One region of the Salinivibrio sp. MA351 genome, then DNA from elsewhere that is predicted to be linked to it. Evidence: predicted binding sites of a transcription regulator. Region 1 holds the regulator's gene; the other holds the start of a gene.

Region 1 (16,444 bases):
GTCACAGTAGGATGTAACTTTGTTACAGAATGGATACGCTATGAACGAAAAGTACTCTGCCTTAAAAAGTAACGTCAGTATGCTTGGCCATCTGCTGGGCAACACCATTGAAGATGCCCATGGCCCCGCACTTTTAGAAAAAGTTGAGGAAATTCGTCAGCTCTCAAAATCGGCTGCAGCAGGTAATCAGGATGATCATGCTAAGCTGAAAACCGTGCTGCAAAACTTACCCGCAGACCAACTGCTTCCGGTCGCCCGCGCCTTTAGCCAATTTTTGAATCTGACTAATATTGCTGAGCAATACCATACGGTGTCGCGCCAATCTGACACCCATGAGTGTAGCCCCGATGCGATTGATAACCTGCTCCGACGCGTCAGCCAAGGTGAGATTGATGCCAATGACGCGCAGAAGGCGATCGCCGATTTAAAAATTGAGTTAGTCCTGACCGCGCACCCCACTGAAATTGCGCGCCGCACCACCATTCATAACTTGGTGCAAATCAATAAATGCTTATCCAAACTCGAGCTGAGCGACTATTTAGGCGCCGACGAGCGAGCCAAAACCGAGAAACGCCTTGAACAGTTGATTGCACAAGCCTGGCATACCGATGTGATTCGCCAAGAGCGCCCGACACCGCTCGACGAGGCCAAGTGGGGCTTCGCGGTGATTGAAAATTCATTATGGCAAGCAGTGCCCGCATTTTTACGCCAATTCGATCAGCAGCTTGAGAGCCACTTAGACATCAACTTGCCCATTGATGCCAAGCCAGTACAAATTTCCTCTTGGATGGGCGGCGATCGCGACGGCAACCCGTATGTCACCAGCGAGGTCACCCGTGAAGTGATGCTGCTTTCACGCTGGAAAGCCGCCGACCTGTATTTGCGTGATGTGCAAGATCTGATCAGCGAACTGTCGATGACTCAGTGTGATGACACCGTGCGCGAGATGGCCGGCGAGGCGCACGAACCGTATCGCGCGATCTTGAAAACGCTGCGCAGTCAGCTCAATCACACATTAAGTTATTTAGATGCCAAGCTGAAAGGCGAACGCACGTCATCACAGGGCATTCTGACCGACACCCAGCAGCTGTGGCAGCCATTACTGGCGTGTTATCAGTCACTCCACCAATGCGGCATGGGCATTATTGCCGACGGCAAGTTGCTTGATTTGCTTCGCTGCGTGCAATGTTTTGGCGTTCACTTAATCAAGCTCGATATTCGCCAAGAAAGCACTCGTCATGCCGATGTGCTCTCAGAAGTGACCCGCTATTTGGGGATGGGCGATTACGCGCAATGGAGCGAGCAAGACAAACAAGCCTTCTTGATCCGTGAATTGTCCTCGAAACGGCCGCTATTACCCCGTGATTGGACCCCGTCGGATGACGTCAAAGAAGTGATCGACACCTGCCGGGTGATTGCCCAGCAGCCGCGTGAAGCGCTTGGTGCCTATGTGATTTCAATGGCGAGGACCGCCTCGGACGTGCTGGCGGTACATTTGATACTCCAAGAAGCCGGCTGCCCATTCCGCATGGATGTGTGCCCGTTATTCGAAACCTTGGACGACCTGAACAACGCGGAATCAGTCATTGGCGAGCTCATGGCGATTGATTGGTACCGTGGCTTTACTCAGAACTTCCAAATGGTGATGATAGGCTATTCGGACTCAGCTAAAGATGCCGGGGTGATGGCAGCCGGTTGGGCGCAATATCGCGCCATGGAAGCACTGGTCAACTTATGCGATGACCAAGGGGTTGATCTAACTCTCTTCCATGGCCGTGGCGGCACCGTAGGCCGTGGCGGTGCGCCCGCCCATGCCGCCTTGTTGTCACAGCCCCCTCGTAGTTTAAAAGGTGGCCTCCGTGTGACCGAACAAGGCGAGATGATCCGCTTTAAACTGGGGCTGCCCGATGTCGCGGTCAACAGTTTGAACCTCTACACCAGCGCCATTTTGGAAGCTAACCTGCTACCGCCACCAGAGCCCAAACAAGAGTGGCGTGCGCTGATGGATACCTTGAGTGACATTTCTTGCCAAGCCTATCGCGATGTGGTTCGCGGCCATGAGCAATTTGTGCCTTACTTCCGCTCCACCACACCAGAGCTTGAGCTCGGTAAGTTACCACTGGGCTCACGCCCTTCTAAGCGCAACCCGCAAGGCGGGGTGGAAAGCTTACGGGCAATTCCTTGGATTTTCGCCTGGAGTCAAAATCGCCTCTTACTTCCGGCTTGGCTAGGCGCTGGACAAGCGATCGATCATGCCATTTCCAAAGGCCATAAAGCCCAGCTAGAAGAAATGTGTCGTGAGTGGCCATTCTTCTCCACCCGGCTTGGCATGCTGGAGATGGTGTTTACCAAAACCAACCTCGATATTGCCAAATACTATGATCAGCGTTTGGTCGATGAAAGCCTCTGGCCTTTGGGTGAATCACTCCGCGATCAATTACGCCAAGACATTCAAGTGATTTTGGCGGTGGAAAACAGCGATAACCTGATGGAGCAAAACCCATGGGGCGCTGAGGCGATTCGCTTACGTAATATTTACGTCGAGCCACTGAATATGCTGCAAGCTGAGCTGTTATACCGTACACGGCAATGTGAAGAGGACGATCAGTCGCTTGACGATGCCTTGATGATCTCCATCGCGGGCATTGCCGCAGGCCTGCGTAACACCGGCTAATCGACCCAAGCCGTACCCTCTGGTGCGGCTTTTTTTTGTATCAAGCAAGCAAATAGAAACCGACGCACACGCGAGATTTTTTATCCATAGCCACGTCTAAGGCTTGCTGTTACATTGATAGTATTATTACTATGGAAGGTCGCGGTGACGCGATTTAACAACGCAAAGGAAAACGCAAAGGAATTGCCATGAAAGACGAAACCCTCTCGATTCATCACGGTTATCAGACCGATCCGACCACCAAATCAGTCGCTACCCCCATCTATCAAACCGTCGCCTATGAGTTTGATAACGCCCAACATGGTGCTGATCTGTTTAACCTCGATGTGCCGGGCAATATCTATTCGCGGATCATGAATCCCACCAACGATGTATTAGAACAACGTGTGGCGGCATTAGAGGGCGGTATCGCAGGCCTATGCGTCAGTGCTGGCGCCGCGGCAATTACCTATGCAATCCAAACCCTGGCCAAGGCCGGTGATAACATTGTCGCCACACCACAGCTTTACGGCGGCACCTATACCTTGTTTGCTCATATGCTCCCCGAACAAGGCATTGAAGTACGTTTTGCCCAAAGTGACGACGCCAGTGCGATTGAAGCGCTGATTGATGCCAATACCAAAGCGGTGTATTGCGAATCAGTTGGTAATCCGGCCGGCAATATTGCCGATATCCCCGGTCTTGCCAAGGTTGCCCACGCGCACGGTGTCCCTTTGGTGGTCGACAATACCGTGGCCACGCCCGTGCTATGCAAACCGATTGAACATGGCGCCGATATCGTGGTGCACTCGCTAACCAAATACATTGGCGGCCATGGCACCACCCTAGGCGGTATGATCGTTGATGGCGGCACCTTTGATTGGGTGGCACATCAAGCCCGCTTCCCGCAATTTTCACAGCCCGAGCCGGCGTATCACGGCGTGGTCTATAGCGATACCTTTGGTCCGGCGGCATTTATTGCCCGCGCGCGTACCGTGCCTTTACGTAACAGCGGCGCCGCCTTATCGCCGATGAACGCCTTTATGTTGATGCAAGGTCTCGAAACCTTGAGCCTGCGTATGGAGCGTCACTGCGAGAATGCCAAAGCGGTGGCGGATTACCTTGCCAGTCATTCAGCGGTGGCATGGGTGAACTATGCCGGTCAACAAAATCATCCTCATTACCAACGTGCCCAGTCGCTTATCCGCGGTGGACTGCCCGCATCACTGCTGTCTTTCGGCTTAAAAGGTGGCTTTGATGAGGGGGTACAGTTTTATGATGCGCTGAATGTATTTAAACGCCTGGTCAATATTGGTGATGCTAAGTCACTTGCTTGCCATCCCGCCTCTACCACCCATCGTCAACTGAATGAGCAAGAGCAAGCGAAAGCCGGGGTGACCCCAGAAATGATCCGTCTTTGTGTCGGCATTGAGCATATTGATGACATCATTGCCGACCTTGAACAAGCATTGAGTGCAGTAAAATAGCCCGAGATAGGCGACTCATGCGAACCGATTGTCATAAATAAATGTGGATATAAAAGATGTCACTTCCCCATGTCATACTGACGGTACTCAGCAACTGCGAAGCCACGGGTTATGATATTACCAAGGCGTTTTCTACCACTATCAGTAATGTGTGGAAAGCCAGCCATCAACAGGTATATCGTGAACTGACTAAGCTCGCCGAGCGAGGCGCTGTGACCTATCGACTTGAGCCGCAAGTCGGCAAACCAGATAGAAAAGTCTATGCTATCACCCCTGTCGGCACCGAGGTGTTAGAGGCGTGGTTTATCCAAGCGCCTAAGCTGGCCCCGCCTCGCGACGAGTACGTCGCACGCCTACTCAGCTGTGAGGTCTTGGATCCCGCGCCGATGCTCGAGCATATCAATAACTTGATTGCGGAATCACAACAACTACTTAATCATTATGCTCTGCTTGAGCAGCGTGATTACGGTCAATCCACATCATTAACGCAACAGCAACGCCTCATGCGATTAGCATTACGACGCAGCATTCATCAACGTCGCGCTTGGATGGCCTGGGCGCAAGAAGTGCGCGATGAGCTTACGATGCTGGCGGCCAGCGCCTAATCAAAACAATAAACACAACTCGCAACCTAGGCGCCCCACGAAACGGGGCGCTTTTTTTGGCTCAAGGTAAACCGGTTTAGCGGTTTAGCGGTTTAGCTAAGGTGCGACAGCCAATGGGCGAACCCCCAAAGTATGGCAAAGTGCATAGGTCAATTCGGCCCGGTTGAGGGTATAAAAATGAAAATCTTTTACCCCTTCACGGCTGAGTACGCGCACCATATCGATAGCAATCGAAGCACCGACCATCTGCCGGGTCACAGGGTCATCCTCAAGACCTTGATACTGTTTGTGCATCCACTGTGGGACACGCACATGCGTCATTTGCGCAAACCGAGAAGCCTGCTTAAAGTTGGAGACGGGCAAAATCCCCGGCACAATCTCGACATCAATCCCCGCCGCCACACAGCGGTCACGAAAACGTAGGTAGCTTTCCACATCAAAGAAAAACTGGGTAATGGCACGACTGGCACCGGCATCGACTTTCCGTTTCAGATTAATGAGGTCCGCTTGCGCACTTTTCGCTTCCGGGTGCACTTCAGGATAAGCGGCGACAGAAATATCAAAGTCATGTTCTTCTTTGAGCAACCGCACCAAGTCCGCCGCATACATAGTCGGCTTTTTCTCCGGCGACGGTAAGTCTCCGCGCAAAGCCACAATGTCACGAATACCATTTTGCCAGTAGTCACGGGCAATATGGCGCAGCTCATCTTCAGTGGCATCGATACAGGTTAGATGGGGCGCCGCCGCGACCCCCGTTTGATCATGAATACTTTTCACGATGTCATGGGTGCGATCACGCTCACCAGAATTGGCGCCATAAGTCACTGACATAAACTTAGGTTTAAGCCCTTTGAGGCGATGCACGGAATTCCAGAGGGTTTCTTCCATACTGGGCGTGCTGGGCGGAAAAAACTCAAATGAGACGTTAATATCACCGTCTAAGTCGGCAATATTCTGATTAAGTGCATCAATGTGGCCTGCGTGCGTATAGCTCATACCCTCTCCCTGCAACCGGTTTTATTCGCGATGATGTGCGTTTTTGGTTTATACGTTTAGACGTCCATATGTCTAAATGTTGTCGTTATCTGGGTGAAATGTCAACGATCTCAGCCATGAAAAGAACTCATAGTATTATGAAGATAGTCAACATGCAGGAAGCCACCGAGAGCAGCAGCCAAAAGCGCGTCATATAACGTGATCTTCAGATAAAAAAAAGCTGTCTTATGTGGAGTAAGACAGCTTTCACGTTTGCGAAGATCACGTTTACTAAAAGGACATTAGTGAAGACGCCCAATTAAGCGATTCAGATCAGATTGTATCGCCCCAGCAGTGACATCCCGCCCCGCCCCCGGTCCGCGGATCACTAATGGATTTTCACGATACCATTGGCTTTCAATCGCAAACACATTATCACAGGGCAGTAGATGCGCCAGCGGATGCTCACTCGGTAAGGTTTCTAAGCTCACCTGCGCATTACCATTGGCTTCTAGACGCGCCACATAGCGCAACACGGCGCGATCTTGCTGCGCTTTTTCCAATCGCTCCTGTAAACACGCATCCATTTGATGGGCGTTATCGAGAAACGCATCTAACGACAAAGATTGCAGCGCTGGCGGTATCAGTGACTCAACCTTGACCTGCTCGGGCTCCAATGACAGGCCCGCCTCTCTTGCGAGAATCACTAATTTACGCACCACGTCGGCACCCGACAGATCGTCACGCGGATCAGGTTCAGTTAGCCCTTGCTGCCATGCCTGTTCAAGTAAAGCACTGAACGGGACCTCGCCGGTGAATTGCAAAAAAAGCCAGGATAACGTGCCGGAAAAGATCCCTGAGAGTGCGAGGATATGATCACCGCTTTCACGTAAGTCTTGAACCGCATAGTTAATCGGCAGCCCAGCGCCTACCGTGGCGTTATATAACCAATGGCGCCCCGTTTTTGCAAACGCATGTTGAATCGCATGGTATTGTTCGGCCGGTGCCGCGCCGGCTTCTTTGTTGGCGGAGATTAAATGAAAACCATGCTCGGCGAGACGCGGATAGAGAGCTGCCAGTGAGGTATTGGCAGTGACATCCAAAATCACCACATCATCATAAGGATGATTCAATAAGCGTGTTAACCATTCATCATCAAAGTATGGCGTGCCATTGTCATCAAAGTCATCCCTGATCTGCATTGGATCGATGCCAGCAAAATCTAACCATTGATTACGACTATCTACCACAGAAATCAGCGACACCTCCTTGCCATGGCGCTTTTCGAGGTGCGATTTTTGCTCGGCAAACAAGCTGAGCCAACGCGCGCCAATGTTTCCTTTTCCTACCAACACCAAGCCAATGCGACGTTGGGCTTGGAACAGCGCATCATGTAAGCTGGCCACAAGGGCAGGCGTATGCACCTGACGCAAAATCGCCACCATGCTCAGTCCAGATGCAGATTCACTGATAAACTCTACAGGCTGTGACTTCAGCTGCTGATAAAAACCATGACAGTGCACGGGATTATTGACCACGCCGGCTCCGACGGCAGCAACCATATTAAACCCTTCGCGCAGCTTCAACTCCGCGGATAGCCCGGCATCCTGGATCTGGGCCATGACCGAGGCCACGACCTCCGCCGTAAAGGCCAGTAAGATACGATACTGATCATCTTGATAATCCGTCGCCAGTGGTTGCACTTTCAGCTGAGAGAGGATACGGCTCAACTCTTGTTTAATTGCCTGAAAATCTTGCCCGCGGGCGACATCAAACTGCAATAGACACACATCATCCAAAGATGTAATGATTTTTGCCCCGCGTCCGGTAGCCAGTACACGCTCTATATGGGTCGAGCCACTGTCGGGGGCCTGGGTACAACGTAAGGTCAGATCGGTCGCACTTTGCGCCACTGGCTGTAAAGTACGGCTATGAAGCACGGGTGCCGCCAAGCGTGCCAATTCGCCTGCTTCATCCAATCGGATTAAGGGTAACAAGCAAGCATTCTCGACATGGCGTGGATCCGCACTGTATACACCGGCAACATCACTCCATATAGTCACGCGGCGGACCCCCGCTAACGCACCGAGTACCGTGGCCGAATAATCTGACCCGTTACGCCCCAAAAGCACGGTTTCCCCAGCTTGATTTTGCGCCATAAATCCCGTAATCACGACGTGAGATTGCGTGTGCTGAGAAAGTTGCTGCCGTAATAGTGGCCATGATGCGCCGCGATCGACCTCGGGTTGAGCCGCACGTTCCGCGCGTAAACAGTGGCGCGAGTCCAACATCACCGCCTGACGACACTGCTGATTAAGCAGCGCGGCTAATAAACGCGCCGACCAAACCTCTCCGAACCCTTGCACATCGGCTTGTACGCTGTCGCTCAGCGCTGTCTCCCCGAGCGACGCGAGCGTCGCGATGTCAGCAGATAAGGCATCAACCAACTGTTGTTTGTGATCACCGTTGATCAGATTTTCAATCAAGTCTTGCTGAAAGGCACGAACGCCTTGCAAGGTCTCATGCGCCAACCGGCCATCTTTGCCCAGTTGAGCGAGCCAAGCAATGAGCTGATTGGTCGTTTTCCCCGCCGCAGAGACCACAATTAAGTCGTGCGCCTTTGCATGCCCCGTCAGCACATCGACCACACGGCGATAACAATCTGGGCTCGCTAAACTGCTGCCACCAAATTTATGCAATTGGCGTTGTGATTCGGGGGCGGTGTCCATCGGTTGCGCGTGCATGGCGAGGTCTCTCTTGGTCTCAATAAATATCAATAAAGCGGCGTGCTATGACAGCAACACCTATAGCAATCGGTTTTACTGGTTAGCTAAATGGGCGAAGGCATGCGCCAAATCGGCCACTAAGTCTTCTGCGTCTTCTAGTCCAATAGAAAAACGCAACAACGTCGGGGTAATGCCAGCCTCGGCTTGCGCGTCATCACTCATCGCACGATGGGTCATTGACCCTGGATGCGTGACCAGACTTTCTACCCCGCCCAGCGACTCGGCAAGCGCAAATAAAGATAAGCCTTCAATAAAACGTGCGATCCCAGCGGAGTCCGTGTCCAGCTCGAGGCTGAGCATACTACCAAATCCAAACTGCTGACGGGCGGCAATCTCATGGCCTGGATGTGTCGCCAAACCGGGATAGTAGAGTTGCCGCACCGCAGGGACTGTTTGCAAATAGGTTAATACCGCTTGCGTATTTTGCTGATGTTGTTTAACCCGAGCGCCCAAGGTACGCAACCCTCGCAATGTCATATAACTGTCAAAGGCGTTGCCTGTCGCGCCCAAGCAGTTGCCCCACCACGCTAATGTTGCAGCCAATTCAGGCGTCTTCGCCACTACAGCGCCACCGACAATATCAGAGTGACCATTAATAAATTTAGTAGTGGAATGCACGATGATGTCCGCACCCAGTGAAAAAGGCTGTTGGAGTGCTGGCGATAAAAAGGTGTTATCGACCACCACCCATGCCCCCACTTGGTGGGCCTGTTGGCAGATTTTAGCAATATCGACCACACGCAATAGCGGATTAGAGGGTGTTTCAACTAACACCAGTTTCGGCTGTTTTGCCAGCGCAGCGGTTAACGCCTGGTGATCAGATTGATCGACAAAACTGACCTGCCAAATCCCTTGCTTGGCGCGTGACTCTAACAAGCGATAGGTACCACCATAACAGTCGTGCGGTGCAACAATATGATCCCCTGCATCCAGTAAAGACAACACCAAGTTAATGGCTGCCATCCCACAGTTCGTCACCACGGCACCGGCTCCGCCCTCCAGTTCCGTTAACGCTTGCTCTAACTGAGCTCGAGTTGGATTGCCCCCACGGGCATAATCATAAGTGGGAACGTCGCCAAAAGCAGGAAAACGATAGTTGGTTGATAAATACAAAGGCGGCACAACCGCATGATGTTGCGTGTCAGTGCCAATTCCTGTTCGAACGGCAATGGTGTCGGTTTTTTTACCTGTCATGGTTCATCCTTGCTCTTGTTGCGCTGGCACGATTTACGTGATCCAGTCGTCATCATACTACCTTACCTCTGTACTTTTAGGACGTCAACACTTCTAGACGTCTAAACACCTTTGCATGTGGCGGTTAATATAGCTAAAATCTCCGCAGCATCATTCTGGGTATTCCATAATCAAGATAGGTGAGACATGGCGCAGTGGAACGGCGATTACATTAATCCGTATGCCGAACATGGTAAAAAGAAAGAGCAGGTAAAGAAGATCACCGTCTCTATCCCACTTAAAGTATTAAAAATTCTTACTGATGAGCGCACTCGCCGTCAGGTTCATAACCTGCGTCATGCGACCAACAGTGAGCTATTGTGTGAGGCATTTTTACATGCCTATACCGGGCAGCCTCTGCCAACCGATGACGACATCCGTAAGGATAAACCCGATAGCATTCCTGCCGAGGCACGTCGGATCATGGAAGAGTTAGGTATTGAGTTTGACGACAGTGAATACTAAACAAAAAAACCGCCATCGGCGGTTTTTTTATGGTAAGACACTGTTTTCTAATTACAACATGTTTTCTTTACAGCATGTTTTCTTTACAACATATAGTTGTCTGGCATCTCAATACGGGCTACGCCGGTTTCGACGGCCGCAAGCGCCACGGCACGTGCTACCTTGGGCAGTAAACGGGCATCCATCGGCTTGGGAATGATGTAATCCGGGCCAAAACTGAGTGAAGACAAGCCCGCGGCATCCAAGACAGATTGTGGTACAGGCTCTTTCGCCAAACCACGAATCGCTTCAACGGCGGCCAACTTCATCGCATCATTAATTTCACTGGCACGCACATCTAATGCTCCCCGGAAAATAAACGGAAAACACAAGACGTTATTCACCTGATTCGGGTAATCCGAACGCCCCGTTCCAATGATCAGATCATCCCGGACTTGGTGCGCAACCTCTGGGTTAATTTCAGGATCTGGGTTTGAGCAGGCAAACACGACAGGCTTATCAGCCATCAGTTTTAATGCCTCAGGCGAGAGCAAATCCGGGCCTGATACGCCAACAAAGAGATCCGCACCTTCAATCACATCTTCGAGGGTACGCTTATCCGTGTTATTGGCAAACAACTGCTTATACTTGTTAATGTCATCACGACGGGTGTGAATCACCCCTTTGCGATCCAGCATGTAAATCTTTTCGCGCTGGGCGCCACATTTAATCAATAGCTCCATACAGGCCACCGCAGCGGCACCCGCACCGAGACACACGATGGTGGCTTCACCAATATCTTTGCCTTGCAACTCGAGCGCGTTAAGCATCCCCGCAGCAGTGACAATCGCGGTACCATGTTGATCATCATGGAAGACAGGCACTTCACAGCGTTCAATCAGCTGCTTTTCGATCTCAAAACAATCTGGGGCTTTGATATCTTCAAGGTTGATACCGCCAAAGGTGTCAGCAATATTGGCTACGGTATCAACAAACTCATCGATGGTGCGGTGTTTAACTTCAATGTCGATCGAGTCCAAGCCGGCAAAACGCTTGAACAATAACGCTTTGCCTTCCATGACAGGCTTTGACGCCATCGGCCCTAAATTCCCTAACCCCAAAATCGCGGTGCCGTTTGAGATCACCGCAACCATATTGCCTTTACCGGTATAGCGATATACGGCATCCGCATCTTGGGCTATTTCACGCACAGGTTCAGCAACGCCTGGGCTGTAGGCGAGAGCAAGATCCGCCGCTGAATCAGCAGGCTTACTGAGTTCGACAGAGATTTTTCCGGGTGTAGGGTATGCATGATAATCCAGCGCTTGCTGGCGTTTATCGTCCGACATGTCATTTTCCTAGTTATTATCGTGAAGGGGTAACCAATACCGGCAGGGAAGGATGACCGATATTAGCCAGACACTCTACAAACCACACAGGAAAGGTTTGTATAAGGGTAAAGATGGTAACGCAGCGGGGAAACGTCCACCAGTACTAACGCCGTATTCGCGATGATGCTCGGACCTGTTGTCCGAATACTAGGACGATACGATCAAAAAAAGGGACGCTGATGCGTCCCTTCTCTATATTCGGTCAATAGCTGCTTATTTTTTGCTGCTAAGGGCACCGAAACGTTTCTTAAAGCGATCAACACGGCCACCAGCATCAAGGATACGCTGCTTACCGGTGTAGAATGGGTGACATTTGTCACACACGTCTAGGTTGATGTTTTTACCTAGGGTTGTGCTGAACGCAAATTCGTTACCGCAAGAGCATTTTGCTGTGACGGCTTTGTACTCTGGATGGATACCAGCTTTCATAGGGATAACCTCATTTTAAAGGCCGTGTCGCTCTCCCGATCCTAAGCCGGGCACCACACGTCGTTAACAAATATTTTCTAAGGCGCGCAATTCTAATCAAGCCCCCTCGGTTTCGCAACTTTTTTGTGCAATCACCACGCCGCGTCACCGTACAACAAGGCTTTGCCAACCGAAGGCGAACCGTTACACTGAGCCCCCTTCTGGTCAATAAGATGTTGTGATGGAACAGTTTGCTCAGGTGGCCCTACCGGTCCCGTTAGCGAAAACTTTTGATTACCGAATCGGTGAGAATCAACACCCCATCATCGGTGGGCGGGTAAAAGTGCCCTTTGGCCGCCAGCACAAGGTTGGCATTGTCACCGGCTTATCCGCAACCGCCAGTGTGGACGCGAGCCAACTCAAGGTGCTCGATGCCGTATTGGATACCCAACCGGTTTGGACGCCCGGCGTCTATCATTTACTCCACTGGGCAAGCCGCTTTTATCATCATCCGCTAGGGGATGCGATGGGCGCTGTGATGCCAACCCTGCTTCGAAAAGGACGCCCTGCGGCATTACAACAGCAAAAATGGTGGCAAATTACCGAGTCAGGACAAAACCAACCCCTCTCGGGCCTGAGCCGTGCCCCTAAACAAGCTCGGGTATTGCAGTTGCTCACACACGGCCCTGCCACCCATGCCGACTTGATCGAACAAGACATCGGCGCACCAGTGCTAAAAACCCTGGCCGAAAAAGGTTGGATAGCCCCCTACACACCACCGCTAAACGCTCAAGCCTGGCAACCGCATTTTGCCGTCACCGAAGACAAACCGGCACTCAACCATGAACAGGCGATGGCGGTTGCCACCATCAATGCCAATGACGGCTTTGCTTGTGCTTTACTCGAGGGGATCACCGGTTCAGGGAAGACAGAGGTCTACCTAAACGTGCTCGAACCTGTGCTTGCTCGCGGTGAACAAGCCTTAATTTTGGTACCAGAAATCGGCCTCACCCCACAAACCATTCGCCGGTTTGAGCGCCGCTTTCATGTCCCGGTAACCGTGATGCATTCAGGCTTAAATGATAACGATCGACTAAAAGCCTGGTTGGCCGCGCGCGAGAATCAAGCAGCAATCGTCATTGGTACACGGTCTGCCCTGTTCACGCCGATGGCTAATTTAGGCATCATCATTATTGACGAAGAGCATGACCCCTCGTATAAACAGCAAGATAGCTTTCGTTATCATGCCCGAGACTTAGCGGTTATGCGTGGTCATGAAGAAAAAGTGCCGGTAATACTCGGTTCTGCCACCCCCTCTTTGGAAAGCTTGTATAACGCAAAAACCGGTAAATATCAGTACCTCAAGCTGACTCAGCGTCCAGGAAATGCGGTGACCGCACGTCAGGGAATACTCGATATTAAGGGCCATTACCTCGACGCTGGATTATCCGCGCCGCTGATCGCCGAAATGCGCCAGCACCTGCAACAAGGTAATCAGGTCATGTTGTTTTTAAATCGCCGTGGCTATGCGCCCGCCATGATGTGCCATGAGTGTGGCTGGCTCGCGAATTGTCAACGTTGTGATGCTTACTACACCCTTCACCAGCAACAGCAAGAATTGCGTTGTCATCATTGTGGCCACCAAAAACCCGTTCCGCACCAGTGTCACGATTGTGGCTCCACCCAGTTAATCAGTGTCGGCGTGGGCACCGAGCAGCTTGAAAGCCAGTTGGGCGAGCTCTTTCCTGAGTATAAAACCGTGCGTATTGATCGCGACAATACCCGCCGTAAGGGCAGCTTGGAAACCTACCTTAATGGCATAGAAAAGGGCGAATATCAGATTCTACTGGGCACACAAATGCTCGCTAAGGGCCATCATTTTCCCAATGTCACCCTAGTGGCGTTAGTTGATGTCGACGGTGCCTTGTTTAGTAACGACTTTCGCGCGCCTGAACGGTTGGCGCAACTGATGGTGCAAGTCGCCGGCCGCGCCGGTCGCGCCAGCAAGCCAGGGACGGTGCTATTACAAACGCACCATCCCGAGCATAGCCTGATCCAATCGCTGGTGCACAAAGGCTATCAAGCCTTTGCGGAGTCGGCGCTCACTGAACGCCGCCAAGCTTGGCTTCCGCCCTATACGTTCTTAAGTTTATTTCGCGCCGAAGGCCATGAAGAAAACAGTGTGCAGCAGTTTTTACAACAAGTACGTCAAACGCTCGCTGCCTCCCCCATTCAACACGATGAAAGCCATATCATGGGCCCTATGCCCGCAGCGATGGCCAAACGCGCGGGCCGTTATCGCTGGCAATTATTAATCCAAGCCCCAAGTCGAAAAGTGATGCAGCAGTGGCTAACGGTGGCTCTTCCTGCAATTCATCAATTACTCCTTTCGCGCAAAGTACGTTGGTCTTTAGATGTCGAGCCGCAAGACCTTTCTTAATACTCCCTTGCCGTAAGTCGACACAAGTCACACTTTCATTGCAATAAGTGTTAGCTTGTCCGTGTTTAAATTGGACAAGCATAGGTAAAATAGGGCCGCAATTGGCTAAGAAAACAGGTCAGATGAGCTAATAACTGTTTGATCTCACAATATAGATAACAAGAGGACTGTCATTATGGCGACAATGAAGGACGTTGCCCACATTGCCGGTGTATCCACAGCAACGGTATCGCGCGCGCTGATGAACCCAGAGAAGGTGTCAGCCAGCACGCGTAAAAAAGTTGAACATGCTGTGGTTGAAGCTGGTTATTCCCCTAATTCACTTGCGCGTAACTTGCGTCGCAATGAATCAAAAACCATCGTCGCTATTGTACCGGACATTTGTGATCCCTACTTCAGTGAGATTATTCGCGGCATTGAAGAAGCCGCCATGGAGCATGGCTACCTGGTTCTACTGGGTGACAGTGCCCAGCAACACCACCGTGAAAATTCATTCGTCAATCTGGTGTTTACTAAACAAGCGGATGGCATGCTGCTGCTTGGCTCCGACGTCCCTTTTGATGTCAGCAAGCCTGAGCAAAAAAACTTACCGCCACTGGTCATGGCCTGTGAATATGCGCCCGATCTGGAATTACCGACGGTTCATATCGATAACCTTACCGCTGCCTTTGAAGCGGTTAATTATCTCACCCAAGTCGGCCATACTCGGATTGCTAACATTACCGGCGTGCCGGAGACAGCATTAACGCAGTTCCGCTCACAAGGGTATCAGCAAGCGTTACATCGAGCGGGGATCACCATCAATCCAGCGTATAGCGTCGTCGGTGACTTTAGTTTTGCCTCCGGAGCGCGTGCCATCACCAACTTGCTCTCACTGCCTGAGCCACCCACTGCGGTATTCTGTCACTGCGATGTCATGGCCGTCGGCGCGATGCAACAAGCGAAACGTTTAGGCATGCGGGTCCCGCAAGATATCTCCATTGTTGGCTTTGATGATATCCAATTCGCCGAGTATTGCGATCCACCACTCACGACCGTTTCGCAGCCTCGCTATGACATTGGCCGCCAAGCCATGTTGATGCTGCTAAACACGTTACAAGGACGAGAAGTGAACCCCGGCTCCCGGCTTTTGGACGCCAAGCTGGTGATCCGTGAGAGTGTCGCCCCTCCGTCTCGGTAGTAAGACTAGTCAGCACGGGCTCAAGCCAGTAATATGAGCCCTTTACTGGCTTCTTAATTTGATTATTTGCTGTGGCAACTCGTGATTACGTTAAACGTGGTAAAGCGCCGCGTAAAAAAAATACTCGCCGCCAACCGACCAAGACGCGGGCTGGATTCCCATTTAAATGGGCGCTGCTTGCTGTCGTCTTAGTGGGTGCGTTTGCTTATGGCCTGTATTGGTTGAGCAAAACCGATACACCGACACCCCCTTCTCCCCCCGTGTCTCACACGCAACCGGCCACGCAAAGCCAGGTAGAAAGTCTACCGAAAAAACCCAAAGAAAAGTGGAGTTACATCGAAGAGCTGGAGAGTAAAGAAGTGGAAGTGAAAGCCAAAGCGCTGCCACAATCGACCCGTCCTTACCTCATGCAATGCGGTGCTTACCGTAGCCAGGGGCAGGCTAATGAGCGTAAAGCGATCATTGCGTTTCAAGGGCTAGAAAGCCAAATCAAGATAAGCCAAGGGGAAAAAGGCACTTGGCACCGAGTTGTACTAGGGCCCTACACGCACAAACGTCAGGCAGAGCGTGACCGGAACATGCTCCAACGAGCAGGCATCGAGCCTTGTGCTATTTGGTACTGGGAATGGTGAGGCGGGAAAGTATGACCCTCTCCCCTTGAAAAGTCAGCGTCAAAACCCAACCATCTAGATTAATCACCCATCTGGTGCACCAGACACAAACAAAGAGGTTCCCGTGACTACAATCGTCTCCGTCCGTCGCGAAGGTAAAGTGGTTATTGCTGGCGATGGTCAAGTATCGCTCGGCAATACCGTAATGAAAGGTAATGCGCGAAAAGTTCG
Region 2 (16,444 bases), on a different contig from region 1:
AGCCCTTTTACCACCATGTTACCGATCACTAAAATCAATAATGCTGAGACAATATTGACCCCATATTGAGTCAATAAATCTTGGTTGTTGGTGAGCCATGTTTGTGCCCACTTCGCCCCTTCTACCACCGTGTTCTCTTCACTCATTCCTTTTCCCTCTATGATTGGAATAAATCATAACCTAATAGTAACAGGCTTTTACCCTCCGCTGTCTATCTTCGCGTCTTCGTTCAGTGAACGCGGCATCACCATATATAAAAAAAGCCCGCCAAATATGGCGGGCTCATGTCTTCTTGTGCTATCAGTACTGTAACTTACAGTACGTCAACCGCGTTAAGATCTTTAAAGGCTTGCTCAAGACGTGCAACCATTGATTCTTGACCTTTACGCAACCATACGCGTGGATCGTAGAATTTTTTGTTTGGCTGATCATCACCTTTAGGGTTACCGATTTGGCTTTGCAGATAACCTTCGTTGTCTTGATAATACTGACGGATACCATCCCATGTTGCCCACTGGGTATCGGTATCGATGTTCATTTTGATCACGCCATAGCCAATAGACTCTTGAATCTGCGCTTCTGAAGAGCCCGAACCGCCATGGAAGACGAAGTTTAGGCCATTGGTCGGTAGACCAAACTTCTCTGAGCAGTAAGCTTGTGATTCACGTAGGATTTCTGGCTTAAGTACCACGTTACCTGGCTTATAAACACCGTGAACGTTACCGAATGAAGCGGCAATGGTGAAGCGAGGGCTTACAGCAGACAGTTTTTCGTATGCGTACGCCACTTCTTCTGGCTTGGTGTAAAGGTCAGCGGTATCAACATCACTGTTATCCACGCCGTCTTCTTCACCACCAGTAATGCCCAGTTCGATTTCCAGCGTCATGCCCATTTTGTCCATGCGCGCCAGGTATTCGGCACAGATTTCCATGTTCTCTTCCAGTGACTCTTCAGACAGGTCAATCATGTGAGAAGAGAACAGTGGCTTGCCGTGTTCTTTAAAGAAAGCTTCACCGGCATCAAGCAGACCGTCGATCCACGGCAGCAGTTTTTTCGCTGCGTGGTCAGTATGCATAATCACTGGCACACCATACACTTCAGCCATCGCGTGAACGTATTTCGCACCGGCAACAGCGCCTTTAATTTGCGCTTCTTGACCGTCTAGCTTCAGGCCTTTGCCTGGGAAGAAGCCTGCACCACCGTTAGAGAATTGAATAACCACTGGCGCTTTTACTTTCGCCGCAGCTTCCATTACAGCGTTGATAGAGTCAGTGTTTACCACGTTAACCGCTGGCAACGCGAACTTGTTCTCTTTAGCAACTTCAAATACTTTCTGAACATCATCGCCAGAGATAACGCCAGGTTTTACAAAATCAAAAACTTTAGACATAGCTCTTGTCCTATTAAATCGGGTTGTCTTTGCTGAACTGAGTAAAGATGCGCATCGGCACCCTTATCAATACGGTGCAATCGTTTACGACTCGGCCTATTGTAGTCAAACGAAAGCAAAAACGGGAGACATCACTCCCGTTTTATCGTCGGATTTATGCGTCTTTCGCACGCGCTTCCAGCATTTCTACCGCTGGAAGTGGTTTGCCTTCAACAAACTCAAGGAAGGCGCCGCCGCCGGTTGAGATGTAAGACACATCGGCTTTAATGCCAAATTTATCAATTGCAGCCAAGGTATCACCACCGCCTGCAACCGAGAAGCCTTCAGACTCAGCGATTGCTTTTGAAATTCCTGCAGTGCCGGCTTCGAAGTTCTTAAACTCGAAAACACCCACTGGGCCATTCCAAAGAATGGTTTTGGCATTTTTCAAAATGTCAGCCAGTGCTTGGGTAGATTCTGGCCCTAGGTCGAAGATCATGTCATCGTCTTGCACGTCTTCAACACGCTTGATTTCAGCCTCTGCATTTTCATCAAACGCTTTGGCACACGCAACGTCGGTCGCAACAGGGATATGGCACTCTTCCATCAAAGATTTCGCCGTATCCACCAAATCTGCTTCATAAAGCGATTTGCCCACATTGTGGCCGTCCGCTGCAATAAAGGTGTTGGCAATACCACCACCGACAACCAGTTGGTCTGCAACGGTAGACAGTGATTTCAAAACGGTCAGTTTGGTCGACACTTTTGATCCACCCACAATCGCCACCATTGGGCGAGCAGGGTTATCCATTGCTTTACCAAGCGCGTCTAGTTCGTTCGCCAGTAATGGTCCGGCACATGCGATCGGTGCATGTGTGCCCACACCATGGGTTGATGCTTGCGCGCGGTGCGCAGTACCAAAGGCGTCCATCACAAAAATATCGCACAGTGCGGCGTACTTTTTAGACAGTGCTTCGTCGTTCTTCTTCTCGCCTTTATTAAAGCGAACGTTTTCTAGCACGACGAGCTCACCGGCGTTCAGTTCAAGACCGTCTAAGTAATCTTTAGCCAGGCTAACGTTGCAGTCTAGCGCGTCGTCAAGATAGTTCACGACAGGTTGCAGTGAGTATTGGTCTTCAGGTTGTCCTTCTTCAGGACGCCCCAAGTGAGAGGTCACCATCACTTTCGCACCGGCTTCCAAGCAGTGTTTGATGGTAGGCAATGACGCCAAAATACGTGCGTCAGAGGTAACTTTACCGTCTTTTACCGGCACGTTCAGATCCGCACGGATAAAGACACGCTTTCCGGCAAGATCTAAGTCGGTCATCTTAATTACAGACATAGGGTCCTCTCTATAAGGTTGCAAATTGAAACTGACTTAATCAGGGCGACCCCCTTGCGTTAGCGCACTCATTGCGCCATCGCCAAGGTGGTATCCAACATTCGGTTGGCAAAGCCCCACTCGTTGTCGCACCAAACCAACGTTTTTATCAGCTGATGATTACTCACCCGCGTTTGCGACCCATCGACAATGGCACTGTGTGAGTCGTGGTTGAAGTCTATCGACACCAAGGGCGCTTCGGTATAATCCAGTATACCGTCTAATGTACATCGAGATGCGGTTTGCAGAGCTTGATTTACGTCATTAACTTTCACTTTAGTACGTACAGTGACACTTAAATCCATAGCTGTCACGTTTATCGTCGGCACACGCACAGAAATCGCTTCGAACTTGTCAGAAAATTTCGGAAAAATCCTACCGATCCCAACATGCAATTTGGTATCGACAGGAATGATAGACTGGCTAGCCGTGCGTGTACGACGAAGATCGGAATGGTAGGCATCGATCACCTGCTGATCATTCATTGAAGAGTGAATGGTGGTGATGGTGCCAGACTCAATACCAAAGTGCTCATCCAGCGCTTTGATCACCGGCACAATGCAGTTTGTGGTACAAGATCCATTGGAGACAATACGATCGTCTGTCGTCAATGCCTCGTGATTGACGCCATATATCACGGTTCGGTCGACATCTTGGCTCGCAGGGTGTGAAAACAAGACTTTTTTAGCGCCAGCGGCAATGTGTGCTTCGCCGTCTTCACGGGTACCAAATTTGCCCGTACAGTCTAAGACAATATCGACATCAAGATCACGCCAAGGTAACAGTTGTAATTCCGGTAAGTGAAGAAGGCGAATGCTGTCGGTGGCGACAAACAAATGTTCTTGATTGTAAGAAACAGGCCAACCGAATCGACCGTGGCTCGAGTCATACTGGAGCAGATGCGCCATCGCTTCCGGCTCGGCGAGTTCATTAATCGCCACCACTTGAATGCGATCGTGCTTACCGCTCTCGTACAGGGCACGCAATACGCTGCGCCCTATGCGGCCAAATCCATTAATTGCGACTCTGAGTGCCATGTCCATCGGTGCTTGTTTGACGATGGTACACAGTGTATCTCAAGCACGTAAAAGACGCACGTATTGTGTGAGTCTTCTCACGCGAGTTGAGAACAAAACGTAGTAAAAAAACGCCCGTCCGGTAAAAGTCCGAGACGGGCGTGGCAGTGTGATGGCGGCTGCAATCGATGCAGCAAAGGCCATCCTTTTATTGTGACTTAGAAGCTGATATTCATGCCTAACCAATATCGGCGTTCATCACTGATATAGCCGTAATCCTCATAGTCACGTTCTTTGTCCAATAGATTATAAACCGCACCTTGAAGCTCAATGGCGTCGCTGAGCTGATAGTTCATCCCAGCGTCTACCAAGGTGTAGCTCGGTTCTATATTGCTTCGAGAGGATGGGCCTTTGACAGGATCCATTTCTTCGCCACGGTAGGTCGCGCTGACCCAAGGACTCAACCGCTCGGTAGCTTGCCAGTTTACTTCGCCATACGCGAGCTGCTGAGGAATTTGATTCAGAGGTTGACCTTTATACGCACCGGTCTTCTGCTCCGAATCGGTGTAGGTATAACTGGCGCTGATATCAATGGTGTCAGTCACGGGAGCAGATACATTGGCCTCTATGCCTTGGGTAACGGCTTCATCAACATTGATTCGATAAGTTGGATCTGAGCCAAACCGATTGGGACCGTCGGTACACACGGAAGCCGGGCAGGTCACACGGGTGATCTTATCTTTAAAGTCATTATGGAATACTGTTAACGAGCCACTGACTCCGGTATCGCCTTGATAGTTAATACTCACTTCTGAGTTCACAGACGTTTCAGGTTCCAGGTCGGCGTTACCATAGATATTACCGCCACGACTCACTTGCGCCCAATTCGGCGCAATTTCTCGCAGTTGTGGTGAACGGAATCCGGTCGCGACCCCCCCCTTCACTATCCAGCTATCGGTGAGCTGATAAACACCATACAGGCGTGGACTGGCGTGATAATCATAGTTTTCATCATGATCAACACGTAGGCCTAGCGTCACGCTAAATGGGTCAATCACTCGCCATTCATCCTCCACAAACAAGGCGGCCTGAGTATTGTCAATTTCAGTTTGGCTCGATGCTTGATTAGAGGAAAAGTCTTCCAGTTCGGCATGGGTCACCGAGCCGCCAACCGTCAAAGTGTGTGTGTCAAAATCACGGATCAGACGGGTTTTAAACTCGGTGTTGTTAATCGTCATCTCACGACTTTTATTGCGGCTTTGCTCGTGCTGTAGGTGTGAGTCTGACCAGCCCCACGTCCAATGCCCTTCATGGCCGAGCGCTACCGATTGTCGCCGATATTCATTATTGCTGTTTTCACAACCGCCTCGACAACCCTCGGTCGGCACGGTTTTACCCATTTGGCCATTGCGCTCTTGCGAGCTCGCGCCTAAGTCCAGGGTCCATTGTTGAAAATCGCTGGCATCATAGGTCAACGAGGTTGATAGGCTGCGTAAAGATTTATCCTCGTAACCGAAAGTAATGTCGTCTTCTTGACGTTGAACCGTTTGGCCCGATACCTTCATACCCAGCTTATCGCTTAGGGCGCCAGAAAGGTAAAAGTTGGCACTTTGTTCATCGCCTGATGCGCGTTTTTCTTGTAATAACGTACTCAGCTGCACATTACCGTGCCACTCTTGCTGGTTACGACGCGTAATAATGTTAATCACCCCACCAATGGCATCAGAGCCATACAATGTCGACATCGGCCCGCGAATCACCTCAATACGCTCAATCGCTTGCAAAGGCGGCAGCCAACCTTGCTCAATGCCGGGTCCGTCGCTATTTGGGCGTGTTTCACGACTGGTGGTACGCTTTCCATCCACCAGCATCAGGGTATATTTTGACCCCATACCGCGAATGCTTATATCCGTGGTATCGCCACCGCCTGTCACGACCACGCCAGGGATGCGTTTTAGGGCATCCGTGACATCTCGATAATAACGACCTTCTAGTTGGTCACGGCTAATCACACTGATACTTGCTGGCGCCTTTGCTGTGGCTTGCTCAAATCCTGAGGCCGTGATGACCATGGTTTCAGTATTTTGATCGACCGCTTCAGCCGCATGAATGGCACTTAAGGGGATACCGGCTAAAACCATCCCAAGTACGCAGGGACGAAGACAACTGGACATAATCAACTCCATTCTGTGATAATGATTATCGTTTGTTAACTGATAATTATTCACATCTAAGTCAGGACAACTAGTGGCAAAACAGGAACACTTCGTTCCAGTGATAGAACGACGTCATAGTCACCAAACGACAGGTGTGGACTTTCAACGGAATCAAAAAGGACGATTATGCAGGACTTCTCCTCTATTCGTGCATTTGTTGCTTTATGCCAACATCAAAGCCTAACGGCGGCCGCGAAAGCACTGGGACAGCCCAAATCAACCCTCAGTCGTCGTTTAGCGCAGCTCGAGACAGATATGGGGCAGTCACTGACACAACGGCAAGGAAACCGGCTAGTGTTAACCAAAGCAGGCGAGATATTTTCCCGTTACTGCCAACAAATGCTCGATTTGGTCGAGGAAAGTGAAGAAGCGATCCAAGGGTTAAATAATCACCTTCAAGGGTCAATTGACGTGATTTGCCACCCAGGCATGATGCGTGGATGGGCAGGGCCATCGATTAATGCCTTTTTAGCGCAACACCCCAAGGTTTCCATTACATTAACGAGTGACGTTAGCCCAGCGCGTATCCAGTCTGCGGATCTGATTATTTGGGCGGGCGATATGATACTGCCGATGAACTGTCGGGCTCATAAGCTAGGCACTTGGCAATATGGTATTTATGCTGCACCACACTACGTGGCACAACACGGCCCTTTTATGCATCCAAGCGCTTTGGACGGCCATCCATGGCTGGATGTTTTTGCCCTTCGGCGGCAAGGGTTGACGCTCCATAATCACGATAAAACCTATCATTTAAGCGCCATGCCTAGCCGTTTCAATTGCGACATGATAGCGATCCAGTTAGATGCGATTGCAAATGGACAAGGTGTCGGACTTCTGCCGACTTGGAGTGCAGCTGGCTATCAGAAACACCACCCTGATAAAATTATACGGTGTTTAGCGCAATGGCACTCAGCGCCGGTTCCATTACATCTTTATTGCAGTGCTGGCCGCCTTCCTCTGCGTGTCGAGTCACTCAAACATTGGCTGCAAGAAGCGGCTCCAACCGGCTGGCAACCCGCAAGTTCGCCTCAAGCCGTCACCTAGAACAATACGATACGGCTCGCCTTTGCTATACCTAGAGAGGCCCCCTGATGCATTAACTGACTTGCGTTTATCGTATTTGCGAATAAAATAGACGTCTAGAAGTTAAAACATCTGAGATGATCGGCGAGACAACTCGCTACGTATCGTCGGTATTCTTGATAACCAATGAGAGTGTCACATGGCTAAGCACCTGTTTACCTCAGAGTCCGTCTCTGAAGGCCATCCTGATAAAATCGCCGATCAGATTTCTGATGCGGTCTTGGATGCCATTCTTGAGCAAGATCCCAAAGCGCGCGTTGCCTGCGAAACCTATGTGAAGACCGGAATGGTCATGGTAGGCGGGGAAGTGACGACCTCAGCCTGGGTTGATATTGAAGAGCTCACTCGCCAAACGGTACGCGATATTGGTTACGTCCATTCCGATATGGGTTTTGATGCCAATTCTTGTGCAGTATTGAACACCATTGGCAAGCAATCGCCTGATATAAACCAAGGCGTTGACCGCGCTGATCCCAAAGATCAAGGTGCCGGCGATCAAGGGATTATGTTTGGTTTTGCCACCAATGAAACCAATGTACTGATGCCAGCCCCTATTACTTACTCACACCGTTTGGTTGAGCGCCAAGCGCAAGTGCGTAAAGATGGCACCTTAGATTGGCTACGTCCTGATGCAAAAAGCCAGGTCACTTTCGCCTACGACAACGGCAAGATTGCGGGCATTGACGCCGTGGTGCTGTCAACACAACATTGCGACAGCATTTCAACCGACGATCTCCGCGAAGCGGTCATGGAAGAAATTATCAAACCGGTTCTGCCTGCAGAATGGCTCACCAAAGAGACCAAATTCTTTATTAATCCAACGGGTCGCTTTGTGATTGGTGGCCCGATGGGAGACTGTGGTTTAACCGGCCGTAAAATTATCGTGGATACCTACGGTGGCGCAGCCCGTCACGGTGGCGGGGCATTCTCAGGCAAAGATCCATCAAAAGTGGATCGTTCTGCCGCCTACGCCGCACGTTATGTAGCGAAAAACATCGTCGCAGCTGGCCTTGCTGACCGCTGTGAGATTCAATTGTCGTACGCCATTGGTGTGGCCGAGCCAACGTCTATCATGGTCGAAACCTTTGGCACTGAAAAAGTGGCGCCAGAGGTGATTATTAAAGCCGTTCGTGAGCACTTCGATCTACGTCCGTATGGCCTACAAGAAATGCTCAACTTACTGCAACCTATTTATAAGCAAACTGCTGCGTATGGCCATTTTGGTCGTGAAATTTTCCCATGGGAGAAAACCGACAAAGCAGACCTATTGCGTGAATTTGCCAAGCTTGGTTAATCTGGCCTGATTCGCTTTTTACAAAGGGAAGCGTTCGCTTCCCTTTTTTGATCGCAGTGTGAGTCGACACCTATGCCTTCTCTTTCTAACACCTTGATACAATCGGTCACCGACCAGGTTCACGCCTGTATTGATCGTGCCAATCGACAACTAGATCGCCAACTGGTTTATCCAACAATTGGCTTTACGTTACGAGGGCGCGCCGCAGGCACCGCACATCCGACAGAATGGCGATTACGGTTTAATCCGGTATTGCTCCAGCAACACGCCGACGCTTTTTTTCATGAGGTGATCCCGCATGAAGTCTGTCATTTAGTCACGTTCGCGCTGCATGGGCGTGTCAAACCTCATGGTCCGGAATGGCGCGACCTAATGACTAACTTGTTTCATGTTCCAGCAAACACGACCCACCAGCTTGATATCACAGCGGTGCAAGGGAAAACCTTCTCGTACCAATGCCGTTGTGGGCCAGTGGCCTTAACGATACGCCGTCATCATAAAGTTCTGCGCGGCCAGGCAACCTATCGGTGCAAACAGTGCCAACAGATACTGACGCCGGTCAGCGAAAAACATTAGCTATTTGCTTTTCCGTTCACCGTCCCCATATTATTGACACGTTCCCGATTAACACATCACCTATTGCCACCGGTAGCCATGTTACACTGGAGGCTGATTGATAATGGAAAGCGAACACCATGCGAATTCCTCGAATTTATCACCCCGCGCCTTTACCGTCTCAAGGCACGGTGACCTTAAGCGATGAAGCGGCGAATCACCTAGGCCGCGTATTAAGAATGCAAGCAGAGCAACCAATTCTGCTTTTTGATGGTTCTGGGGCACAATTTCCAGCGACCTTGACGCAAATCAGTAAGAAACACGTCACCGCAACCATCTCAGCCCGCGAAGAGGTCGGTGTTGAATCGCCACTAGATTTTGAACTGGGACAGGTTATTTCTCGTGGTGAGAAAATGGAATTTACCGTACAAAAATCGGTTGAGTTAGGGGTAAATACCATTACGCCACTTTTATCGGCGCGATGTGGGGTCAAGATCAATGCTGATCGACTGGAGAAAAAACGCCAACAATGGCAAAAAATAGCCATTGGCGCGTGCGAGCAAAGTGGGCGCAATATCGTCCCCACCGTGAATCCCGTGATCAACCTAGACACTTGGTGCCAACAGGCGTTTGATGGACTGAAACTCAACCTTCATCCTCGCGCACCGTATTCCCTCAATACACTTCCTCAAGCCCCTTCTAAGCTACGTTTGCTGATTGGGCCAGAAGGCGGATTGTCAGAAGAAGAAATAGCGATGACACGTGATCGTGGTTTTGAAGAAATTTTATTGGGCCCTCGGGTCTTACGCACAGAAACGGCAGCGCTGACAGCCATTACCGCGCTACAAGTCCGTTTTGGCGACCTGGGTTAACGGCAAACAGGAGAGACATGATGAAAATAGGTGTAGTGATGGATCCCATTGAGGCCATCAGTGTAAAAAAAGACTCCACGTTTGCCATGATGTTGGCGGCACAACAACGCGGCTGGGAAATACATACTATTTCGATGAATGATATGTCGATGCTGCAGGGTGAACCGAGTGCTCGCACCCAAACAGTGAGTGTCATGGATGATCCTAACAATTGGTATCAAGTACACCAAACACAAACCCTACCGCTGCGCGCGTTTGATGCGATCTTGATGCGAAAAGATCCCCCCTTTGATACCGAGTATATCTATGCGACCTACATGCTAGAGCGCGCAGAAGAAGCCGGTGTTTTAATTGTGAACAAACCGCAAAGCCTCCGTGACTGTAACGAAAAACTCTATACCGCTTGGTTCCCTGAACACACACCCACCACCTTAGTGACACGACGTGCCGACGAGATTCGTGCATTCCAAGCCCAGCACGGTGATGTTATTTTGAAGCCACTCGATGGCATGGGAGGCGCCTCTATTTTCCGGGTTAAACAAGGTGATCCGAATATTGGTGTGATCATTGAGACCCTTACTGAGCATGGCCAACGTTTTTGCATGGCACAAACCTTCGTCCCTGACATCAGCAATGGTGATAAGCGCATCTTAATTGTTGACGGCGAACCGGTGCCCTACTGTCTGGCCCGTATTCCAGCAAAAGGTGAAACGCGCGGTAATCTCGCCGCCGGTGGCCGTGGTGAAGCACGTCCTTTATCGGAGACGGATTGGGCAATTGCACGTGCAATCGCACCAACATTGAAAGAAAAAGGGCTGATCTTCGTTGGACTCGATGTGATCGGCGATAAGCTCACAGAAATCAATGTCACCAGTCCGACCTGTATTCGTGAAATTGACGCCGCGTATGATATTTCCGTAGGCGACATCCTGATGGAAGCGATCGCCCAACGCTGCTAATAAAAAATGAGGCGCATTGCGCCTCTATGATTGTCTAAATACACATTTTTTGCGCATACTCAACGTAAGCGTACGAACAGGAGACGGCGATATGGATCTGAAAAATCATTTTTTAATCGCAATGCCGAGCATGGCCGATAGCCGTTTTCAACAGGGTGTTATCTACGTGTGTGAGCATAATCATGACGGCGCCATGGGGTTAATGATCAATCACCCTATTAACTTGTCCGTGGGTAAAATGCTGGACCAAATTGAGGTAGAGCGCGACATGCCGCTTTCCAATACAACCGAAAGTCTGACCCAATCCGTTTTATTTGGCGGGCCGGTGTCTGAAGATCGAGGATTTGTGCTGCATCCTGCCAATTGTTCGTATGGCACCAGTGTGCCCGTATCAGATCAATTAGCCGTGACCACCTCAAAAGATATCTTGTCGATTCTCGGGACCGAGCAACAGCCAGAGCAATTTTTGGTGGCCTTAGGTTATGCAGGCTGGGAGGCCGGACAGCTTGAACAAGAGTTAGCCGAAAATAGTTGGCTCACACTGGAGGCCGATCCCAGCGTAATTTTTGATACCCCTGTTCACCAACGTTGGCAAAAAGCGCTCGACCAACTCGGCATTGACGCCGCCAACCTTTCTTCACAAGTAGGACACGCATGAACGCACAAACCGTGATGGGTTTTGATTACGGGGTAAAAAGCATTGGCGTTGCCATCGGTCAGTCGTTAACCGGCACCGCTCGCCCTTTATGCGCTTTAAAAGCGCGCGATGGTATTCCTAACTGGGATGACATTGATGCCCTATTAAAAGAATGGCAACCTGATTATTTAGTGGTTGGGCTGCCATTAGATTTACAAGGTGAACCTCTCGATACCATTACACCCAGAGCGAAAAAATTTGCCAATCGCTTACATGGGCGCTTTGGTTTCCCGGTCTCGTTACATGATGAGCGCCTATCAACACGCGAAGCCCGCGCAGCACTTTTTGAACAAGGCGGCTACAAAGCCTTAGGTAAGGGAGCTGTTGACGCCCAGTCAGCCGTTGTGATTATTGAAAGCTGGTTTGAGCGCCAATATGCTGAGCCGTTTCACGCCTCGGAATAACCCCTTGGTCGGTCAGCCGTGTTATCGCCTGCTCCATAGTTTGCATCCCCTGGGCGACGCCTGTTTGCATCATGGAGGTCATCTGCGCCACTTTGTCTTCACGGATAAGGTTAGCAATCGCAGGGGTGGCTTTCATAATTTCATACGCAGCGACCCGTCGGCCCTGGGTGTTTTTGACGAGCTGCTGCGATACTACCGCCTGCAAAGAGGCAGACAACATAGAGCGAACCAAGGGCTTATCACTCCCTGGAAACACATCGATAATCCGGTCAACGCTTTTCGCCGCACTCGCGGTATGTAACGTGGCAAAGACTAAATGGCCAGTTTCTGCGGCCGTCAATGCTAAGCTTATCGTCTCTAAGTCTCGTAGCTCGCCGACCAGAATCACATCTGGATCCTCCCGTAAGGCCGAACGCAGCGCCTGTTGAAAGGATTGCGTATCACGATTCACTTCCCGCTGATTCACTAAGCTTTGTTGCGGCGAGTGAATGAACTCGATCGGATCTTCAATAGTAAGAATATGCTTTTGTTGATGACGATTAATATGATCAACCATCGCTGCCAACGTCGTTGATTTTCCCGATCCCGTCGGCCCAGTCACGAGTACCAGCCCCTGAGTGAGCGACGCGAGCTCTGTTAAGACAGAAGGCGCGTTTAACGCTTCCAAGGTTGGCAGCGCCTCTGGGATAACCCGGAACACCGCCGCGCACCCATGTTGCTGATGAAAAGCGTTCACCCGAAACCGGCCAACCGAGGCCAGCTCAAACGAAAAATCCACCTCCCATTCGGTTACAAACGTTTGGCGTTGTTCGGGATTCATCACAGCGATAATCAATTGCTCGACCGCTTGATGATTGAGCGCAGGTAGACTGAGCTTGCGCACATCGCCATCTACCCGCACCATAGGCGGCACGCCCGCAGAAAGATGTAGATCTGACGCACGATGCTTTACACTAAAGGTCAATAGCTCAGTAATTTCCATTCATTTTCCTCGTAGAATCAGGTATGTGTAATATTAAGCAGAATATTGAACAGGTCAGGGAACAAATAGACCTCGCCACCCAAAAATGCGGCCGACCCGATCATTCGGTGCAGTTGCTTGCGGTGAGTAAAACAAAACCCGTCGAGGCGATCGCAGAGGCCGTGGCCGCAGGTCAAACCGCATTTGGCGAAAACTACGTGCAGGAAGGCGTTGAAAAAGTGGAGCACTTTGCCACACATGCCCCAAACACAAAGATTGAGTGGCACTTTATTGGTCCAATTCAGTCGAACAAAACGCGCTTGATCGCCAGCCACTTTGATTGGGTCCACTCAGTCGATCGGTTAAAAATTGCTAAACGTCTGAGTGAGCAACGTCCCGCGCATTTGCCGTCACTCAACGTTTTAGTACAAGTGAATACCAGCGGTGAGGCGTCTAAATCAGGCATAACACTGGATGAAGCCATGGATTTGATTGAATCAATGCGGGCTTTACCCAACCTCACCGTGCGAGGATTCATGTCGATCCCTCAACCGGAAACAGATTATCAGCGCCAATGTGCCGCGTTTGAGCCTTTAGCGACCGCGTTTGATTCGCTCCACGCACACACGCCGACTATTGATACCTTATCGATGGGTATGAGCGGTGATATGGCAGCTGCCATTGCATGTGGCAGTACCATGGTAAGAATCGGCACCGCCGTTTTTGGTGCACGTGATTATCGCTAACGACACCTACACAGAATGATCAGAACAACAGGAACCGAATACATGGAACATCGCCCTCTCACCTTTATTGGGGCTGGCAACATGGCTCGATCCATCATTGCCGGACTCGTGGATGCAGGATATCCCGCCTCAGCCATTACAGCCGCGTCACCCAGCGCGCATCCTAACGATGTGCTGACAACGCAATACGGGATCCAAACCACCACAAACAACCTTCTTGCTTGCCAACAAGCGGAAGTGATCGTTTTAGCGGTAAAACCCCAATTAATGGCAAAAGTATTAAGCGACTTGCCAGCGGTCGATTGGTCGTCGAAAATGGTGATCTCAATAGCCGCTGGCATCAATGTTGCCCGTCTTAATCAAATGGCTGGTACATCACTTAATCTGGTGCGCGTGATGCCGAATACACCTTCGCTGGTGGGTAAAGGCATGAGCGGCCTGTACGCATCACCGGGTGTGACGACGGGTGATCAAGACTATGCCTCCGCGCTGATGAAAGCGGTGGGTGAAGTCTGCTGGGTCGATAATGAGGCGAGTATCAATGGTGTGATTGCGGCTGCAGGCAGTGCGCCGGCCTATTTTTTCCGCTTTATGGAAGCCATGCAGCAAGAAGCCATTCGCCAAGGTTTTACTGACCAGCAAGCAAGGGCGTTGGTACAACAAGCCGCACTGGGAGCGGCAGAAATGGTGGCCGCGAACCCAGACACCACGCTTGGAGAACTACGCGAGCAGGTGACTTCAAAAGGAGGAACCACCGCAGAAGCGTTGCAAGTATTCGAGCAGCACAATATTAGCGACATAGTCGCACAGGCCATGCAAGCGGCGGTGAGCCGTGCTGAGCAAATGGAACAAGAATTTTAATCACTAAGGCGACGATATGAATGCAATGACCTTTCTGATCAACACCGCGTTTGATCTTTACATCATGGTGGTGTTACTCCGTATATGGCTACAATGGTCTCGGGCCGATTTTTATAACCCGTTCTCTCAATTTGTGGTGAAGGCGACCCAGCCTGTTGTGGGTCCACTGCGCCGGATGGTTCCCGCGCTCGGTGGGTTAGATCTCGCGACCGTCCTCTTTGCTTATCTGCTGATGGTCGCTAAATTTGTGGCACTGGATTTAGTCGCCGGCAATCCATTAGCAATGAGTTCAGGAATGTTCCTGTTTTCTGCCATTGCGCTGCTTAAAGCAGCCGGTAAACTGCTGTTTTGGGTGCTGATCCTACGTGCCATTCTCAGCTGGGTAAGCCAAGGCAATAACCCTGTAGAGCAAGTGTTCCATCAATTAACCGAACCGGTTTGCGCCCCAGTGCGTCGCATCCTCCCTCCTATCGGTGGACTGGATCTCAGTATTTTGGTGATCTTTATCGGTCTGCAATTTATCAATATGTTAATTGGCGATATGGTCGGCCCAGTTTGGTACGCCCTATAAGGGATATGCGCCTCCCCCTGACAAGGATCGGGCTGAGGTGCTCGTGCGTACTGGTTTCGGTATGCTCATGCGATCACAACAAGGAAAGATTATGCGTAACCTCATTGCTTTGATGATTAGCCTCTGTGGCATAGTCATGACCCCAGCTTGGGCGGGCCAGTTTAAAGAAATCGGCGAATTAGAGGTGCACTACAACACCTTATCAACGACGTTTTTAACCCCTGACATCGCCAAGCAATATGATATTACCCGCAGCGGCTATCGCGGGTTGGTTAATATCGCGGTTCTCGACACCATGCAGCTTGGAAAACCGGCGATTGCCGCCAAGGTCCAAGGCCAAGTCAAAAACTTGGTGGGTAACAGTCGAGAGCTAGATTTTACCGAGATCCGCGAAGGCGACGCGATTTATTACATTGCGACCTTTGCCGCTGATGATGAGGAAACCTATCAATTCCAGATTGATCTCAACGCAGCGGGCAATCGCAGTGCCTCCTTCAACTACAATTACACGTTTTACGTCGATACCCCTTAACAGGGTGACAAACACATAGGTAACCGACATGAATAAAGTTGTGCTGGCAACCGGCAATGCAGGCAAAGTAAAAGAAATGGCCGGGCTACTCGGCGAATTTGGTTTTGAGGTTCTGCCGCAAAGTGATTTTGCGGTGACAGAAGCTGACGAAACAGGGACCACTTTTATTGAAAATGCCATCATTAAAGCCCGCCACGCGGCGAAACTGACCGGGCTTCCAGCCATCGCCGATGATTCAGGCCTTGAGGTGGATGCGCTAAAAGGCGCACCTAGCGTCTATTCAGCTCGCTATGCTGGCGATGACGCCAATGATGCCGATAATGTCGCCAAGCTACTCGACGCGATGCATGCTATTGATACCCATGCACGCCAAGCACGTTTTCATTGCGTATTGGTGTACATGCGCCACGCGAATGATCCGACACCATTGGTCTGTCATGGCGTTTGGGAAGGTCAAATTGCCCATGCACCACAAGGTGACAACGGCTTTGGTTACGATCCAGTATTTTTGCCCAATGATCAGCAATGCACCGCTGCCGAAATGCCTGCGTCAGAGAAAAAACAACGCTCACATCGCGGTCAAGCCCTCAACGCCCTATTTCAAGCCTTAAAAGCGTCGCAATAACCCATGATCCCATTAAGTTTGTATGTACACATCCCGTGGTGTGTACAAAAATGCCCGTATTGTGACTTTAACTCACACACGCAAAAAGGCGCGATCCCAGAAGACGATTATATCGATGCGTTGCTCGACGATCTCGACACCGACCTGGCCGCTTACCCCTCAATAGTCACGCGTCCACTGCACTCTATTTTTATCGGTGGCGGCACACCCAGCCTGATGTCGCCCGCTCAGATTGAGCGTTTGCTCGCCGGGATCAATGCGCGACTGACCCCGAGTAACAATATGGAAGTCACCATGGA

What was found. Region 1 encodes MetJ, which represses methionine synthesis genes. Its sites were predicted from a motif close to TTAGACNTNTANANGTCTAA; they were not measured.
Region 2: a site for MetJ is predicted at 7,117-7,136, ahead of metK (methionine adenosyltransferase). Genes of this name have one in related genera too.

Annotation. Positions count from the first base shown of each region.
Region 1 covers NZ_MUFG01000003.1:64,843-81,286, forward strand. Annotated here, with positions in the region: gene ppc (phosphoenolpyruvate carboxylase) at 41-2,674, shown strand; gene BZG78_RS02800 (O-acetylhomoserine aminocarboxypropyltransferase/cysteine synthase) at 2,863-4,140, shown strand; gene BZG78_RS02805 (PadR family transcriptional regulator) at 4,197-4,745, shown strand; gene metF (methylenetetrahydrofolate reductase) at 4,842-5,741, opposite strand; gene BZG78_RS02815 (bifunctional aspartate kinase/homoserine dehydrogenase II) at 6,023-8,464, opposite strand; gene metB (cystathionine gamma-synthase) at 8,540-9,700, opposite strand; gene metJ (met regulon transcriptional regulator MetJ) at 9,887-10,204, shown strand; gene BZG78_RS02830 (malic enzyme-like NAD(P)-binding protein) at 10,288-11,532, opposite strand; gene rpmE (50S ribosomal protein L31) at 11,788-12,003, opposite strand; gene priA (primosomal protein N') at 12,221-14,422, shown strand; gene cytR (DNA-binding transcriptional regulator CytR) at 14,574-15,602, shown strand; gene BZG78_RS02850 (SPOR domain-containing protein) at 15,674-16,234, shown strand; gene hslV (ATP-dependent protease subunit HslV) at 16,338-16,444, shown strand, end outside.
Region 2 covers NZ_MUFG01000029.1:7,455-23,898, reverse strand. Annotated here, with positions in the region: gene mscS (small-conductance mechanosensitive channel MscS) at 1-146, opposite strand, end outside; gene fbaA (class II fructose-bisphosphate aldolase) at 314-1,390, opposite strand; gene BZG78_RS13280 (phosphoglycerate kinase) at 1,545-2,711, opposite strand; gene epd (erythrose-4-phosphate dehydrogenase) at 2,780-3,787, opposite strand; gene BZG78_RS13270 (ligand-gated channel protein) at 3,985-5,907, opposite strand; gene BZG78_RS13265 (LysR family transcriptional regulator) at 6,109-7,029, shown strand; gene metK (methionine adenosyltransferase) at 7,208-8,362, shown strand; gene BZG78_RS13255 (SprT family zinc-dependent metalloprotease) at 8,435-8,938, shown strand; gene rsmE (16S rRNA (uracil(1498)-N(3))-methyltransferase) at 9,058-9,789, shown strand; gene gshB (glutathione synthase) at 9,807-10,748, shown strand; gene BZG78_RS13240 (YqgE/AlgH family protein) at 10,840-11,406, shown strand; gene ruvX (Holliday junction resolvase RuvX) at 11,403-11,849, shown strand; gene BZG78_RS13230 (type IV pilus twitching motility protein PilT) at 11,794-12,831, opposite strand; gene BZG78_RS15355 (YggS family pyridoxal phosphate-dependent enzyme) at 12,855-13,556, shown strand; gene proC (pyrroline-5-carboxylate reductase) at 13,599-14,417, shown strand; gene BZG78_RS13220 (YggT family protein) at 14,434-14,988, shown strand; gene BZG78_RS13215 (DUF4426 domain-containing protein) at 15,077-15,520, shown strand; gene rdgB (RdgB/HAM1 family non-canonical purine NTP pyrophosphatase) at 15,549-16,145, shown strand; gene hemW (radical SAM family heme chaperone HemW) at 16,149-16,444, shown strand, end outside.